DNA from 3 places in the Crenobacter sp. CS_VA4 genome. Region 2 is predicted to be linked to each of the others. Evidence: predicted binding sites of a transcription regulator. Region 2 holds the regulator's gene; each other region holds the start of a gene.
The links. The regulator sigma-54, encoded in region 2, starts transcription at its own class of promoters, with help from an activator protein. The targets are predictions, from matches to a motif close to CTGGCACGCTTCATGCTT.
Positions count from the first base shown of each region.

Region 1: a site for sigma-54 is predicted at 3,866-3,883, ahead of glnA (glutamate--ammonia ligase). Genes of this name have one in related genera too.
Region 3: a site for sigma-54 is predicted at 2,081-2,098, ahead of ACZ2IA_RS04380 (FapA family amyloid fibril periplasmic chaperone). Genes of this name have one in related genera too.

Region 1 is NZ_JBVMAE010000008.1:73,469-78,602, forward strand. Features, by position in the region: gene ACZ2IA_RS09640 (AbgT family transporter) at 1-857, shown strand, start outside; gene ACZ2IA_RS09645 (winged helix-turn-helix domain-containing protein) at 1,014-2,243, shown strand; gene glnA (glutamate--ammonia ligase) at 2,385-3,803, opposite strand; gene ACZ2IA_RS09655 (rhodanese-like domain-containing protein) at 4,149-4,601, shown strand; gene aroE (shikimate dehydrogenase) at 4,705-5,134, shown strand, end outside.
Region 2 is NZ_JBVMAE010000028.1:4,919-10,052, forward strand. Features, by position in the region: gene lptB (LPS export ABC transporter ATP-binding protein) at 1-681, shown strand, start outside; gene ACZ2IA_RS18845 (RNA polymerase factor sigma-54) at 702-2,144, shown strand; gene hpf (ribosome hibernation-promoting factor, HPF/YfiA family) at 2,245-2,574, shown strand; gene ptsN (PTS IIA-like nitrogen regulatory protein PtsN) at 2,697-3,143, shown strand; gene hprK (HPr(Ser) kinase/phosphatase) at 3,151-4,107, shown strand; gene rapZ (RNase adapter RapZ) at 4,088-4,930, shown strand; gene ACZ2IA_RS18870 (hypothetical protein) at 5,110-5,134, shown strand, end outside.
Region 3 is NZ_JBVMAE010000003.1:187,510-192,643, forward strand. Features, by position in the region: gene fnr (fumarate/nitrate reduction transcriptional regulator Fnr) at 1-119, shown strand, start outside; gene ACZ2IA_RS04375 (hypothetical protein) at 872-1,495, opposite strand; gene ACZ2IA_RS04380 (FapA family amyloid fibril periplasmic chaperone) at 2,136-2,618, shown strand; gene ACZ2IA_RS04385 (FapB/FapC family functional amyloid domain-containing protein) at 2,678-3,307, shown strand; gene ACZ2IA_RS04390 (FapB/FapC family functional amyloid domain-containing protein) at 3,361-4,425, shown strand; gene ACZ2IA_RS04395 (C39 family peptidase) at 4,494-5,134, shown strand, end outside.

The DNA.
Region 1 (5,134 bases), on a different contig from region 2:
AGCCGAAGCTCGGTGTCTACAACCCGGCCGGTGCGAGCGAACCGCTCAGCAGCGACGGCATGCAGAAGCTCACCGCGCTGGAAAAGCGCGGCCTGGTCGCCGCCGGCGTCGCGGTGCTGGTGTTCGCCGCCTTGCTCGCCTGGGCGGTGATCCCGGACGGCGCACCGCTCAGAAACCCTCAGACCGGGCTGATCTCCGGCTCGCCGTTCCTGAAGGGCATCGTCGCGTTCATCTTCGGCTTCTTCCTGATCCCAGGCTTCGTCTACGGCCGCGTCGTCGGCACGATGAAGAACGACCGCGACGTGATCGACGCGATGAGCAAGTCGATGAGCGGCATGGGGGGGTATCTGGTGCTGGTGTTCTTCGCCGCGCAGTTCGTCGCGTTCTTCGGCTGGAGCAACCTCGGCACCGTGTTCGCGGTGAAGGGCGCGGAGGCGCTGCAGGCGCTCGGCCTGACCGGGCCGGGGCTGTTCTTCCTGTTCATCCTGATGTGCGGGGTGATCAACCTGATGCTCGGCTCGGCGTCGGCGCAGTGGGCGGTGACCGCGCCAATCTTCGTGCCGATGCTGATGCTGCTCGGCTACGCGCCGGAGGTGATCCAGGCCGCGTACCGGATCGGCGATTCGGTGACCAACATCATCACGCCGATGATGAGCTACTTCGGCCTGATCATGGCGATGGTGTGCCGCTACCAGAAGAACGCCGGCATTGGCACGCTGATCGCGATGATGTTGCCGTACTCGGTGGCGTTCATGGTGTGCTGGAGCGCGTTCTTCTATCTGTGGGTGTTCGTGCTGGGCCTGCCGGTCGGCCCGGGTGCGGCGACCTACTATTACACTCTCGACGCCGGAGCCTGAGCGCCTAGAGCCGACCCCGTCCACGACCCCGCCCGGCCGCGCGCCCGGCGGGGTTTTTTGCGCCACGATTCGGCCAACCTTTGGCGTGGACGCACTGCATTGAAGTCGGCCGAAGCGCTCTGCTAGAGTGGGCGATCCATCCCCCGGAGTCCTGCCGTGACTGCCATCCACCTGCCGCTCGCCGCCGCCCGTACCCTGCACCTGGCCGCCCAGGGCCTGCTGCGCCCGCCGCGCCGCAAGGCGACACCGGCCGACCTGCTGGCGGCGATCCGGCGGATGGCGCTGTTGCAGATCGACACCATCCACGTGGTCGCGCGCAGCCCCTACCTGGTGCTGTTCAGCCGGCTCGGCGACTACCCGGCGCACTGGCTCGACCAGGCGCTGGCCACCGGCGAACTGTTCGAGTACTGGGCGCACGAGGCCTGCTTCGTGCCGACCGAGGACTACCGGCTGCTGCGCCACCGGATGCTCGATCCGGCGGCGATGGGCTGGAAGTACTCGGCCGAGTGGATGGCGACGCACCGGGACGAGATCGACGCGCTGCTCGGCCATATCCGCGCCAACGGCCCGGTGCGCTCGGCCGACTTCGCCCGTAAGGACGGCAAGGGCGGCGGCTGGTGGAGCTGGAAGCCGGAAAAGCGCCACCTCGAGGTGCTGTTCACCGCTGGCCGGCTGATGGTCGCCGAGCGGCGCCACTTCCAGCGCGTCTACGACCTGGCCGAACGGGTGCTGCCCGACTGGGACGACGCCGACCTGCCGACGCCGGAGGCGGTGCAGCACGAGCTGCTGCGACGCAGCGCCCGGGCGCTCGGCGTGGTGCGCGCCGACTGGGTGGCCGACTACTACCGGTTGCGCCGTGGCCGTTACGGCGTGGCACTGCACAAGATGGCCGACGCCGGCGAGCTGCTGCCAGTGCGGGTCGACGGCCTGCAGGGCGATAGCTTCGTCGCGGTGGAGCTGGCGTCGCTGCTGGCCGACGCGGCCGAGGGGCGGCTCGCGTCGAGCGTGACCAGCCTGCTGTCGCCATTCGACCCGGTGGTGTGGGACCGCAAACGCGCCGCCGAGCTGTTCGGCTTCGACTACCGGCTGGAGTGCTATACGCCGGGGCCCAAGCGTCGCTACGGCTACTTCGTGCTGCCCTTATTGAGCCGCGGCCGGCTGGTCGGCCGGCTCGACGCCAAGGCGCACCGCGCACAGGGGGTGTTCGAGGTGAAGTCACTGCATATCGAGGACGGGGTGCGGTTGACGCAACGGTTGGCGACCGACCTGCGCGCCGCGCTGGCACGCTGTGCCGCCTGGCACGGCACGCCGCAGGTAGCGATCAAGCACGCGCCGGCCGGCTGGGCCGCGGCGCTGAGTCCGGAGGCGGTCATCGAACCGGCCTGAGGGCAGGCCGAACGAAAACCCCCGTCCGGGTAGGACGGGGGTTTTTAATGGACTCAGGGTTGGCCGAACCGGTTCGGCCAACGTCGACCAATAAAAAACGGCAGCCGAAGCTGCCGTGTCACAGGGTCGAACCTGAAAATCTTACAGGCTGTAGTACATCTGGAATTCAACTGGATGGGTGGTCATGCGGATCAGGTTGACTTCTTCCATCTTCAGATCGATGTACGACTGGATCCAGTCCTTGCTGAACACGCCGCCGCGGGTCAGGAACTCGTGGTCGGCTTCCAGCGCGGCCAGGGCTTCTTCCAGGCTGGCGCACACGGTCGGGATCAGCTTGTCTTCTTCCGGCGGCAGGTCGTACAGGTTCTTGTCGGCCGCGTCGCCCGGGTGGATCTTGTTCTGGATACCGTCGAGGCCGGCCATCATCAGCGCCGAGAAACACAGGTACGGGTTGGCCAGCGGGTCCGGGAAGCGCGCCTCGATGCGGCGGCCTTTCGGGCTCGCCACGTGCGGGATGCGGATCGAGGCCGAGCGGTTCTTCGCCGAGTACGCCAGTTTCGTCGGCGCTTCGTAGTGCGGAACCAAACGCTTGTACGAGTTGGTGCCCGGGTTGGTGATCGCGTTCAGCGCCTTGGCGTGCTTGATGATGCCGCCGATGTAGTACAGCGCGGTTTCCGACAGGCCGCCGTAGCCGTCACCGGCGAACAGGTTCTGGCCGTCTTTCCAGATCGACTGGTGCACGTGCATGCCCGAGCCGTTGTCGCCGACGATCGGCTTCGGCATGAAGGTGGCGGTCTTGCCGTAGCTGTGCGCCACGTTGTGCACCACGTACTTCAGGACCTGGGTCCAGTCGGCGCGCTGGGTCAGCGTGCTGAACTTGGTGCCGATTTCGTTCTGGCCGGCGGTGGCCACTTCGTGGTGGTGCACTTCGACCGGCACGCCCAGCTCTTCCAGGATCAGCACCATCGCCGAACGCAGGTCTTGCGACGAGTCGACCGGCGGGACCGGGAAGTAGCCGCCCTTCACGCCCGGACGGTGGCCCATATTGCCGCCTTCATAGTCCTTGCCGGACGACCAGGCCGCTTCCTCGGCGTTGATCTTGACGAAGGTGCCCGACATGTCGGTGTTCCAGGTCACGCTGTCGAAGATGAAGAATTCCGGTTCCGGGCCGAAGTAGGCGGTGTCGCCGATGCCGGTGGCCTTCAGGTACGCTTCGGCGCGCTTGGCGATCGAACGCGGGTCGCGGTCGTAGCCCTTGCCGTCGGCCGGGTCGACCACGTCGCAGGACATGAACAGCGTCGGTTCGTCGAAGAACGGGTCGATGCGGGCGGTGGCCGGGTCGGCCATCAGCAGCATGTCGGACGCCTGGATGCCTTTCCAGCCGGCGATCGACGAACCGTCGAAGGCGTGGCCGCGTTCGAACCATTCTTCACCGTCTTCGACCAGGATGCGGGCCGGGATCGATACGTGCTGTTCTTTGCCCTTGGTGTCGGTGAAACGCAGATCAACGAATTTGACATCGTTGTCCTGAATCATCTTCAAAACATTCGCAACCGCCATGATGTTTTCTCCTGCGCTAGGCGCGATGAAAGTCGGAAAGCTAAATTTCTACAATCGGGGTCAAGCAGGAACCGTGCCAGCCCCAAAACCGAGGGACGAACCATTCTGGCACAGGAAAAATGCCGCGTCATGCCGTTCGGCACCGCCCCAGTGTGGTGCATCAACAAATCAATGCACCGTTATAGTGCATTTTGCGCGACGAGCGTGCATTGCCGCGGTGCAGCGCTTTGCTGAATAATGGGGAATGTGTCAGGGGCCGGTCAAACCGCCGGCTTCGTGCCAGGGCCGCCCGGCGACAATTCCACCAATACGGGCCGGCCAACCCACACAAAGGACCTTCAAGAAATGAGTGATCTCGCTTCCATCCTGGCGCAGGCCGCCGAGCGCGGCCGGCAGCTCGGCCTGCCGTACAGCGGCGCGCTGACGCCGACCGAGGCGCAGAGCCTGCGCGAACAGCGGCCCGACGCGGTGCTGGTCGACGTGCGCAGCGCCGCCGAGTGGCAGTTCGTCGGCGTGGTGCCAGACGCACTGCGCATCGAGTTGCGCACCTTTCCGGGCATGCAGCCGAACCCGAACTTCGTCGCGCAGCTGGGCGCCGCGGTGCCGCTCGAGGCGACCGTGCTGTTCATGTGCCGCAGCGGCGCCCGCTCGGACGAGGCGGCGCGACTGGCGCGTTCGGCCGGCTATACGCAGGCCTACAACGTGCTCGAAGGTTTCGAGGGCGACAAGGACGAGCAGGGCCACCGTGGCACCGTCAGCGGCTGGAAGGCGCACGGCCTGCCGTGGCAGCAGGGCTGAGCCGGCGCGCCACGCCTTGATGTTTGGCCCCAATCGCGGCAAAGTGGTCGATTGATACGCCGCGCGCGGCCGACGCTATTTCCCTCTTTCAAGAAGACAGATCATGACTGACCGTTATGCCGTTATCGGGAACCCGGTTTCCCACAGCCAGTCCCCGTTCATCCACACCGAATTCGCCCGTCAGACCGGCCAGGACATCCAGTACGACCGACTGTTCGCCGAGCTCGACAAGTTCGACGAGGTGGTCGGCCAGTTCATCAAGGACGGTGCCCGTGGCCTCAACATCACCCTGCCGTTCAAGGGCAACGCCTACCGCATGGCCACCGAGCTGACCGAGCGCGCGCGCGCCGCCGAGGCGGTCAACACGCTGACCTTCAAGGGCGGCAAGATCTACGGCGACAACACCGACGGCGTCGGCCTGGTGCGCGACATCGTCAACAACCTCGACTTCCCGATCGCCGGCCAGCGCGTGCTGATCCTCGGCGCCGGCGGCGCGGTGCGCGGTGTACTGGCACCGATCCTGGCCGAGAAGC
Region 2 (5,134 bases):
AAGCGCAGCGTCGTGCGCGACGTGTCGCTCGACATCCAGAGCGGCGAAGTGGTCGGCCTGCTCGGCCCGAACGGCGCCGGCAAGACCACCAGCTTCTACATGATCGTCGGCCTGATCGCCGCCGATGACGGCGTGATCCACCTCGATGGCCGGAACATCACCAGCCTGCCGATCCACCAGCGCGCTCGAATGGGCCTGGGCTACCTGCCGCAGGAAGCGTCGATCTTCCGCAAGATGACGGTCGAGGACAACATCCGCGCGGTGCTCGAGATCAGCGGCCTGAAGGGCGAGCAGCTGGAAAACGAGCTCAACCTGCTGCTCGACGACCTGAACGTCGCCCACCTGCGCGAAAGCAACGCGCTGGCGCTGTCCGGCGGTGAACGGCGCCGGGTCGAGATCGCCCGGGTGCTGGCCACCCGACCGCGCTTCATCCTGCTCGACGAACCGTTCGCCGGCGTCGACCCGATCGCGGTGATCGACATCCAGAAGATCATTTCCTTCCTGCGCGAGCGCGGCATCGGCGTACTGATCACCGACCACAACGTGCGCGAAACGCTGCGCATCTGCGATCGCGCCTACATCATCAGCGAAGGCGCGGTGCTGGCCTCGGGACTGCCCGAAGAGCTGGTCACCAACGAAAGAGTGCGCGAAGTGTACCTGGGCGAACACTTCCACCTCTAAGAGAGGAAACGGCGGTTGGCATGAAGCAAGCCTTGCAACTGAAGGTCGCGCAGCAACTGACGCTGACCCCGCAACTGCAGCAGTCGATCAAACTGCTGCAGTTGTCCACCCTCGACCTGCAGGCCGAGGTCGAGCGCTTCCTGCTCGACAACCCGCTGCTGGAGCGGCCGGACGACCACGGCGGCGACATGCAGGCCACCGGCGACAGCCCGGCGGACAATGCCGCCGATACGACGCAAGACAACCAGACTTTCGACGAGAGCAGTAACAGCAACGAGGAGCGCGACACGCTCGGCGCCGAGCTGACCGACTGGGGCGGCGGCAAGGGCGGTTCGCGCGACGGCGACGATGACAACCCCGACCCCTTGTTCAACGTGGCCTGCCCAGTCACCTTGCGCCAGCACCTGCTCGCCCAGCTCGGCGAACTGTCGCTGCCGGAGCGCGACCGCGCCATCGTCACGCTGCTGATCGAAGAGCTGGACGAGGACGGCTACCTCAGCGTCGGCCTCGACGAGCTGGCGGCCAATCTGCCGGCCGAGCTGGAGGTGGACGAGGACGAACTGGCGGTCGGCCTCGCGCTGTTGCGCCAGTTTGACCCGGCCGGCGTCGGCGCCGGCAACCTGTCGGAGTCGCTGACGCTGCAGCTGGCCCGCCTCGACCCAGCCATGCCCGGCCACGCGCTGGCCCAGGCGATCGTGCGCAACCACCTGGTGCTGCTCGGCAACCGCGACTTCGGCAAACTGAAGAAACTGTTGGCCACCGACGACGACACGCTGCGCGCCGCGCAGGCGCTGATCGGCCGACTGAACCCGCACCCGGCCGCCGGTTTCGGCGAGGGCGAGACCCATTACGTGATCCCGGACGTGATCGTCAGGAAGCGCAAGGGCCGCTGGTTCGCCGAACTGAACCAGCATGCCGTACCGCGCCTCAACATTAACCCAATGTACGCTCGCACCGTCACCGAGAGCCGCCAGAACGCCGGCGAGTTGTCCGGCCGCCTGCAAGAGGCAAAGTGGCTGATCAAGAACATCCAACAGCGATTTGACACTATTCTCAAAGTGTCGGAAGCTATTGTCGAACAGCAGCATGCGTTCTTTGAACAGGGCGAAGTGGCGATGCGACCGCTGATTTTGCGGGACATCGCCGACCAGTTGGGACTGCACGAATCCACCGTGTCCCGGGTCACTACGCAGAAGTATCTGCTGAGTCCGCGCGGCTTATTCGAACTCAAATACTTCTTCGGCAGTGCCCTCGACACCGACGGTGGCGGCGAGTGCTCGGCCACCGCGATCAAGGCGCGCATCCGCCAGATGATCGACAGCGAAGACGCCGAACGCCCCCTCTCCGACAGCACCATCGCCGACCAACTGGCCAAGCTGGGCATACAGGTTGCCCGCCGCACCGTGGCCAAATACCGCGAGGCGATGCAGATCCCGCCCGTCAACCAACGCAAAAAACTATAGGTAGCCCCTTTAAAACCAGCGCTGCTGTACCCATCCAATAAGGGACCACTCACTTGCCAGGCACGATAAGCCAGGCGGTTTTCACCAAAAGGAGTAGGGTATGAACTTCAAACTGACCGGTCTCCACCTCGAAGTTACCCAGCCGCTACGCGACTATGTCGAAAGCAAACTGGATCGAGTCACCCGCCACGTAGACAACGTGATCGATGTAGCGGTAACCCTCTCTGTCGACAAACTGATACAGAAAGCCGAAGTCAACGTACATCTGTCCGGCAAGGACATCCATGTCGAAGCCACCGATTCGGACATGTACGCCGCGATCGATGCGCTGGTCGACAAACTCGACCGCCAAGTGCTGCGCCACAAGGAAAAGCAGGACCAACGCCGGGCACCTATCCCGCAGCCACAGGTCGAAGAAGGCACGCTGTGATCGTCGCCTGACGCAAACGGGAACCAGCGGTTCCCGTTTTTGTTTTTCCGGCTGCCCCTTTCGAGCCGCCTTGCCTCGGCGTAGAATTGGCCGGTTTTTTGTGATTCGCAGCGTAACAAGCCATGAGCCTAGTCGGCAAAATCCTCACCCAGGACCACATCCTCCTCGACCTCGATGTGGCGAGCAAGAAGCGGGTGTTCGAACAAGTAGGCCTGCTGGTCGAGAACGCCTACGGCATCGCCCGCAGCGAGGTGTTCGACTGCCTGTTCGCCCGCGAGAAGCTCGGCTCGACCGGGCTGGGCCAGGGCGTCGCCATCCCGCACGGCCGCGCCCGCGGCCTGAAGGAGGCGGCCGGTTTCTTCATCCGGTTGAAGGCACCGATCCAGTTCGACGCGCCGGACGGCAAGCCGGTACAGAGCCTGTTCGTGCTCTTGGTGCCGGAGGCCGCGACCGACCTGCACCTGCAGGTGCTCTCGGAACTGGCGCAGCGCTTCTCCAGCCGCACCCTGCGCGAAACCCTGTTGACCGAAAACGATCTGCCTACCATCCACCGTCTTCTCAGCGAATGACCCCTCCATGCCCAGCATAACGGTACGCAAGCTTTACCAGGAAAACCAGCAAAAGCTCGACCTCAACTGGGTAGCGGGCACCGGCGGTGCCGACAACCAGATCGCCAACGTCGACCAGCGCCCGACCCTGGCGCTAGTCGGCCACCTCAACTTCATTCACCCGAACCGCGTCCAGGTACTCGGCCTGGCCGAAGTGGACTACCTGAACCGGCTCGAACAGTCGGCGGCCAAGACCGCGCTCGACCAGCTGTTCCACAAGACAATGGCGGTGGTCATCGTCGCCAACAACCAGACCGTCCCCAAGCTCTTGCGTGACTACTGTCACACGCACAACGTGCCGCTGATGACCTCGCGGCTCGAGAGCCCGTACCTGATGGACGTGCTGCGCATCTATCTGGCGCGCGCGCTGGCGGTGTCGACGGTGCTGCACGGCGTGTTCCTCGACGTGCTCGAGATCGGCGTGCTGATCATGGGCGACTCGGCGATGGGCAAGAGCGAACTGGCACTCGAACTGATCTCGCGCGGCCACGGCATGGTCGCCGACGACGCGGTCGAGTTCTACCGCATCGGCCCGGAGATGCTCGAGGGCCGCTGCCCGCCGCTGTTGCGCGACTTCCTCGAGGTGCGCGGCCTCGGCATCCTGAACATCCGCACCATCTTCGGCGAGACCGCGGTGCGGCCGAAGAAGGTGCTGAAGCTGATCATCCACCTGGTCAAGGCCAACGACCAGGCGATGCAGGCGCTCGACCGGCTCAACATCCAGTCGGAGACGCAGGACATCCTCGGCGTGAAGGTGCGCAAGGTGATCCTGCCGGTGGCGGCCGGCCGCAACTTGGCCGTGCTGGTCGAGGCGGCGGTGCGCAACTACATCCTGCAGCTCAGGGGCATCGACAGCACCCGCGAATTCATCGAGCGCCACACCAACTTCCTCAGGGACCAGGAAAATGCGCCTGATTCTGATTAGCGGGCTGTCCGGTTCGGGCAAGTCGGTGGCGCTGAAGATGCTGGAAGACTCCGGTTTCTACTGTGTCGACAACCTGCCGGCGACGATGCTCGGCGACGTGATGGACCTGTACCGCGACTTCGGCTACGACCGCATCGCGATCAGCGTCGACACCCGTTCCAGCCCGAGCCTCGGCGCGCTGCCGCAGAAGATGGAAGAACTGCGCCAGCTCGGCGTCGACGTCCGGCTGCTGTTCCTCGAATCGAAGACCGAGACGCTGGTCAAGCGCTTCTCCGAAACCCGGCGCCGCCACCCGCTGTCGGCGCCGGGCCGCACCGTCGAAGAATCGATCTGCCTGGAGCGCGACCTGCTCGAGGGCATCCAGGAGCTGGGCCACCGCATCGACACCAGCGAGCTGTCGGCCAACGCGCTGCGCAGCTTCGTCAAGCAACTGGTCGGCGCCGACACCAGCCGGCTGACCTTGCTGTTCGAATCGTTCGGCTTCAAGCACGGCGTGCCGCTCGACGCCGACTTCGTGTTCGACGTGCGCTGCCTGCCCAACCCCTATTACGACCCGGTGCTGCGCCCCTTGACCGGCCAGGACCAGGCTATCATCGACTATTTCGAGAGCGAGCCGCTGGTCTCGATCATGGTCGCCGACATCCAGCGCCATATCGCCAAATGGCTGCCGGCGTTCAGCCAGGAAAACCGCAGCTACCTGACCGTGGCGATCGGCTGCACCGGCGGCCAGCACCGCTCGGTCTACATCGCCGAGCAGTTGGCCGAAGCGTTTGTCGACGAGCAGGTATTAATCCGTCACCGCCAGCTGCATCGCGACGCATGATCCACACCACTGGCTGATGCGGTCGGCATCGCGTTGACCGCCCCCGACGCCCCATATGACCGCCTCGCGCTTTCGGCCGACGCGAGCGGCCACCGCGGGCAAGCCTCGCCGGTCGCGCGTGGCCGACGCGCTGGTTCGGCGCCAGCCTGGTTGCGGCGTTCTGCCACATCGCCGGGCAGCTGGCGCTAGCGCGCTGGCTGCTGA
Region 3 (5,134 bases), on a different contig from region 2:
CCCTGTCGAAATTCGCCCAACAGGGGTGGATCAGCGTCGATCACAAGCACATCAAGCTCGATCAGCCGGAGTCGCTGAAGGCATTAATATCCGGCTGCGCGCAGGCGCACAGCGCCTGAGCTGTAGCCCCACCTGCTCAACGGCACAGAGCCGGTCATCACGACCGGCCTTTTTTATGGTTCTTCACAGAGTTTAGGGGATACGAGTTTGGACTGTGGCTTTGTCGGTCTCGCCCGACTGGCGAGGTACTTTCTTTTGTCTCGCCAAAAGAAAGTACCCAAAGAAAATGCGACCCCAATGCACTGGCCTTCGGCTTCCCTCGCGCCTGCCAAGCGGCCAGGCGCCGCCGAACTCGCGGGCGGCTAACGTCCGCCCGCTCGAACAAGCGGCGGCTTAAAACCTGGCCGCTTGACGATCGCTCGGCAGCGCAAAGGGGATGGGCAGGATGATTGCAGCGGATGTGGATTTGAATGGTTAAAAAAAAACCGGCGGCCAGTTTATGAGCTAAATTACCCGCAGATTTTCAAACCAAACAATGTCGTGAATATCGCCTACGGTCACCCATTCCCCTTCGACGCCGCCGAGGACGGCACGGCCAACGGGGGTAGTCGGCGAGCACTGTCCGAGTGCCGACATAGTCGGCGCGAGTTGCGCAGCCGCCCGTTGGCCGTGGCGCCCGCAGGGCAGCCCGCGTAGCGGGCCGGTGTCGCAGGGTCACCTTTTCTTTGGGTACTTTCTTTTGGTGAGGCAAAAGAAAGTACCTCGCCGGTCGGGCGAGACCGACAAAGCCTCCATTCACAGAAACGTGCCCTACGGCATCCCTCCCCGAATTCCCTAAATTCCGTGAAGAACCTTTTTCATTCCTGCTCCATCAGCGGCTGCGCAAACGGCCGAGCCACTCCGGCCGGCCGCGGAACGCCAGTGGCTCGCCCCTGAGCGGCGCCAGCACCCGTTCGTAGCGCTCCAGCCATTCGCCCCGCCCGGCATGCGCCGCGCCGGCCTCGAGCAGGCTGGCGTTGTCGCGCACCAGCACCTGCCACAGCCGTGCGTCGTCCGGCCGCTCGACGAGCGTCGCGTAGTCGGCGATCAGCGACGCCTGTTGCTCCAGGCCGTAATCGGCCAGCGTCGCCGTCGCGTCGAGCCGGTAACGGTACGGCTCGCGGCGCAGCCGCAACGCCCGGGTCACGACGATCAGCGCGCCGCGCCAGCACACCGGGCAGCCGTTCTGGTATTGCCAGGCGTGCACCAACTCGTGGACGAAGGTATTGAACAGGCGCAGCCCGGAAGCGTTGGCCGAATCGGCCAGCGGCACCGCGCAAAAGTCGCGGCAGTACCAGCCGCGCGGGAAGTACAGTTTGCCGAACGGCGCCATCGGCACCCGTGCCAGGTGCAGCCAGCCGCGGTCGTGCACCCCTACCCTGCCGGGGTCGAACGAGGCGCCAAACAACCGCCCTGCCAGCGCGCGCTCGGCGGCGGTCAACGGCCGGCCACTCACGTTCGCGCGTCGAGACCGAGGGTGCGGATCAAACGGGACATGGGCTTGCTCCTCGGAAGAGCCTGTTCATAATCTTGCTGCGCGGCCCTGATCGGGGCTCATGCGCTCGGCGTGCGAATCTAGTGATTCGCTCAGCGATCGGAAATCCTCATGGACACCACGTCCATTCCGGTTTCTGCGCTGCTCTTCACCCCGCTGAGGCCCGCTCGCGACAGATTCTGAACAGGCTCTAAGAACGGGGGGCATCGGATAAAGGAACTTCTTTCGTTCGCTATAGCCCAAGCCACAGCTCTTATCGAGAGGCGCGTTCAAGCCGCGGTCATGCCATTGCAGCCAGCGCCGAGGGCATCTTCTGCGTTGCGCTCAAGTATCTGATTCTCATCCTTGAAACACAAACGCCCACCTGTACGCCCCCTCAAACCCGCGCCAAATCAACACGCCGCACTCTAAGCCAACGCGTCTGAAGCCTTGCCGGAGCATTGCCCCCCCCAATTGCCCCGAAAGTTGTTTCAAAAACGGCACAAAACCACCCCACCCCAAATTCTCGCTATTCACCCGTCCTTACCGGATAAGGCTTCCGAATGGCTGGCACGGCACATGCATAAGAAGCAGCAGGAAAAATGCTTCTTGGGAGTGTGAGATGAACCAGCGCAGAACCGGGCTCGTCGCCTTGTCCATGCTGTTTGTGCCGCTCTGCCAGTCCGTGCTGGCCGCGCCGGGCAGCGGCGATAACTATTCGGCGCCGATCGTCATCACCAGACCAGTTGCCGACCGCATCGCCTATCGCCCGGACTTGCCCCGTAGCACTCACCCATCGACGGTGGAGACCTCGCCGGCAGCAACCGTCTTATCGGCCACCGATAAGTTCGCAGCCCAGACCCGGGCGCTCGACGAGGCCCTGCTGGCCAGCACCAGCACGGGCCACCCGCCCAGGTCTGCCGGTATGGCCGACTCGGGCATCGCCTCGCTGATTACCAGCGCCACAGGCTCCAATGCCGGCTCGCTGCCCCAAAGCCCGCTCGGCTCCAGTTTGGGCGGTTCTGGCGGCGGCAGCATAAGTCATTCCATTACGGCGGCTACCTCAACCATATCGAATACCCTCACTCAGGCATTCGGCAGGTAATAACGCAACCAAGTCAGCGGGATGGCAGCATCATTGCGCGCCGCCGACCGGAGAATATCATGACACGCACGCTTATTATTTTACCAGTCTTGATGGCCGCGACCTGCTGCTTTGCCGACGACACGGCCAACATTATTAATAGCGGCGAAAGCAATACCGGGATTACCTCGCTAAACCAGGCAGCGGGCGTCGGCAATCAGCAACTCAACCTGCGCAGCCTGGCAATAGGCGGCGAAGCAGGCCTAGCGTTATCGGAGGCCAGCCAATCGATCTTCTTGGACAAAGAGGCCTTGGCCGTCGTCGACGCGATAAAAAAATACCCGCATAGCGCCATTATTGGCGGCAGCTCCTTTTCCCATAGCCACGGCATCCTCGGCATCAACCAGAGTGCCGGCGCATTTAACCAAACCAACAATCAGGCCACGATTAATTTCACCACCGGAAAAAGCACTGGCAATACCCAAAACACGATCTATACCTTGGATAACGCCGCCCTGCTAAAAGCTAATGCCACCGGTGAAAGCAAAACCGCACAGAATAAACTAGCACGCAACAATAAAACCTTTATCGCCGATACAGCCTTTCAGGACACCTCGGGCATTGTTCAAATAAATCAAGTTGCCGGGGTAATGAATCAAGCCGTCAACGCGGTGACGGTGAATGTAGTTGCCCAGCCTCTGGGCCATTAACCCACGCACCCGCGCCTGGTGTGTGGTCTTCTAAAGCAAACTGGAGAAATAACATGAAATGCTCGCTTCAATACACTCTGCTCTTCAGCGCCTTGCTCGGCATCTACGGTGCTGCTCATGCTGAGACAAGTACCAACCTTAACGTCAACAACAACATTACCGTCAACAACGACCCGTCCTACAACTTCGAGGACACCAGTGAAACCGAGATCAATAATGAGCTGACGGTCGACGTCGAATTGAACATCGAGAAGGAACTCACGACCGACGAGGGCGCGGTCGCGTCCGCCCGCGATACGCAGAAACTGCTCAATTTCGAAGGGGGTGGTGGCGGCAACGACCCGGCTACCGCCTCCGTCGAAGACAGCGTGAATGACAACTCGGGCGTTGCCGCTCTGAACGTCGCCGGCGGCGTTGCCAACCAGCAGGCCAACGAGGTGGCCATCGCGTCCAACAACAACTCCATGGAAGATGATGATTCTGCTAGGGTCGCCGCCGCCGATTCGGGCTTCGAGCAAATGATCCAGAGCAGTAATCAAGACTTCGGTAGCGATACAGGCACGGCCGAGATCGAGGACGGCTCGGTTTCTAGAAACGCGGGCAACGCCACTGTCAACGCCGCGGCCGGCGTCGGCAACCAGCAGAAGAACACGCTCGCCCTCGCCTATCAAGCCAGCTTCGCAGGCGACGAGGAGGAAAAAGTGGACCCGATCGAGCTGATCGACGCTCACGCCGCCAGTGCCCAAATCATGACCGGTGTTAGTTGGGATCAACAAGGCGATGAGGAGGCTTCGGCAGAATATACGGCCACCCTGGAAGAGTCGGCCAACGACAACACCGGCGTTGTCGGGGTGAACATCGCCGCCGGCATGAACAACCAGCAGGGCAACGCGGTGGCCATTGCCAGCACCGAGATGACCGATCTGGCGAAGGCCATCGCCGGTGGCTTCCAGGTGATCGATGGCTGGGACTATGAATTCCACGATGTGACTAACACCGCCACTGTAGACGGCTCGATGAACAGCAACACTGGCAATATCGGGGTGAACGTGGCCGCCGGCTTCGGCAACCAGCAGGCTAACCTGCTGGCCATCGCCTCCTCATCCTCATCGAAATAAGAGTGCCCCTTTGAACGATGCTTATCTCGAGGAGGACCCGGCCTCATGATTGGGGCCGGGTATTTACTATGACACGACGCGTTCTGCCGCCCCATTTCTTGCTGGCTTTGACCCTGCTGGCGCACTCCGCCCTGGCCGTTTCGGCCAGCATGATCGTTCCGGGCTACACCGGGCTGGATCAGCCGGTAAAACGGGTGAAAAGCCTGCGCGACCTTCGCTTTACCAACGTCGTCGAACAGAAAACCGATTTCAGCTGCGGCGCCGCGACCATGGCGACGCTGCTTCGTTATGGCTTCAACCGGCCGGTCAGCGAAGAAGAAGTGATCGCCGGCATGATGGCCGGCGCCAATCCGGAAACGGTGCGCAGGGACGGCTTCTCGATGCTGGACATGAAGCACTACGCCAATCACATCGGCCTGCGCGCCAGCGGCTTTCTGCTGGACGCGAGCCGCTTGGCCCAGTTGAAACTGCCGGCCATCGTCCTGATCGACATCGGCGGCTACAAGCACTTCGCCATTCTGAAGTCCTACACCAGAGACTGGGTGTATCTGGCGGACCCGGCGGTTGGCAACCGGACCGTAGCCACCGACACGTTCAAGAAGCAATGGAACGGGGTGTTGCTGGTCTTGGCCGGAAAAGGTTACCGCCTGGACACCCCCCTGCTGGGGGCATCAAGCACTCTGTCGGCACGCAACGCGATTACGAACAT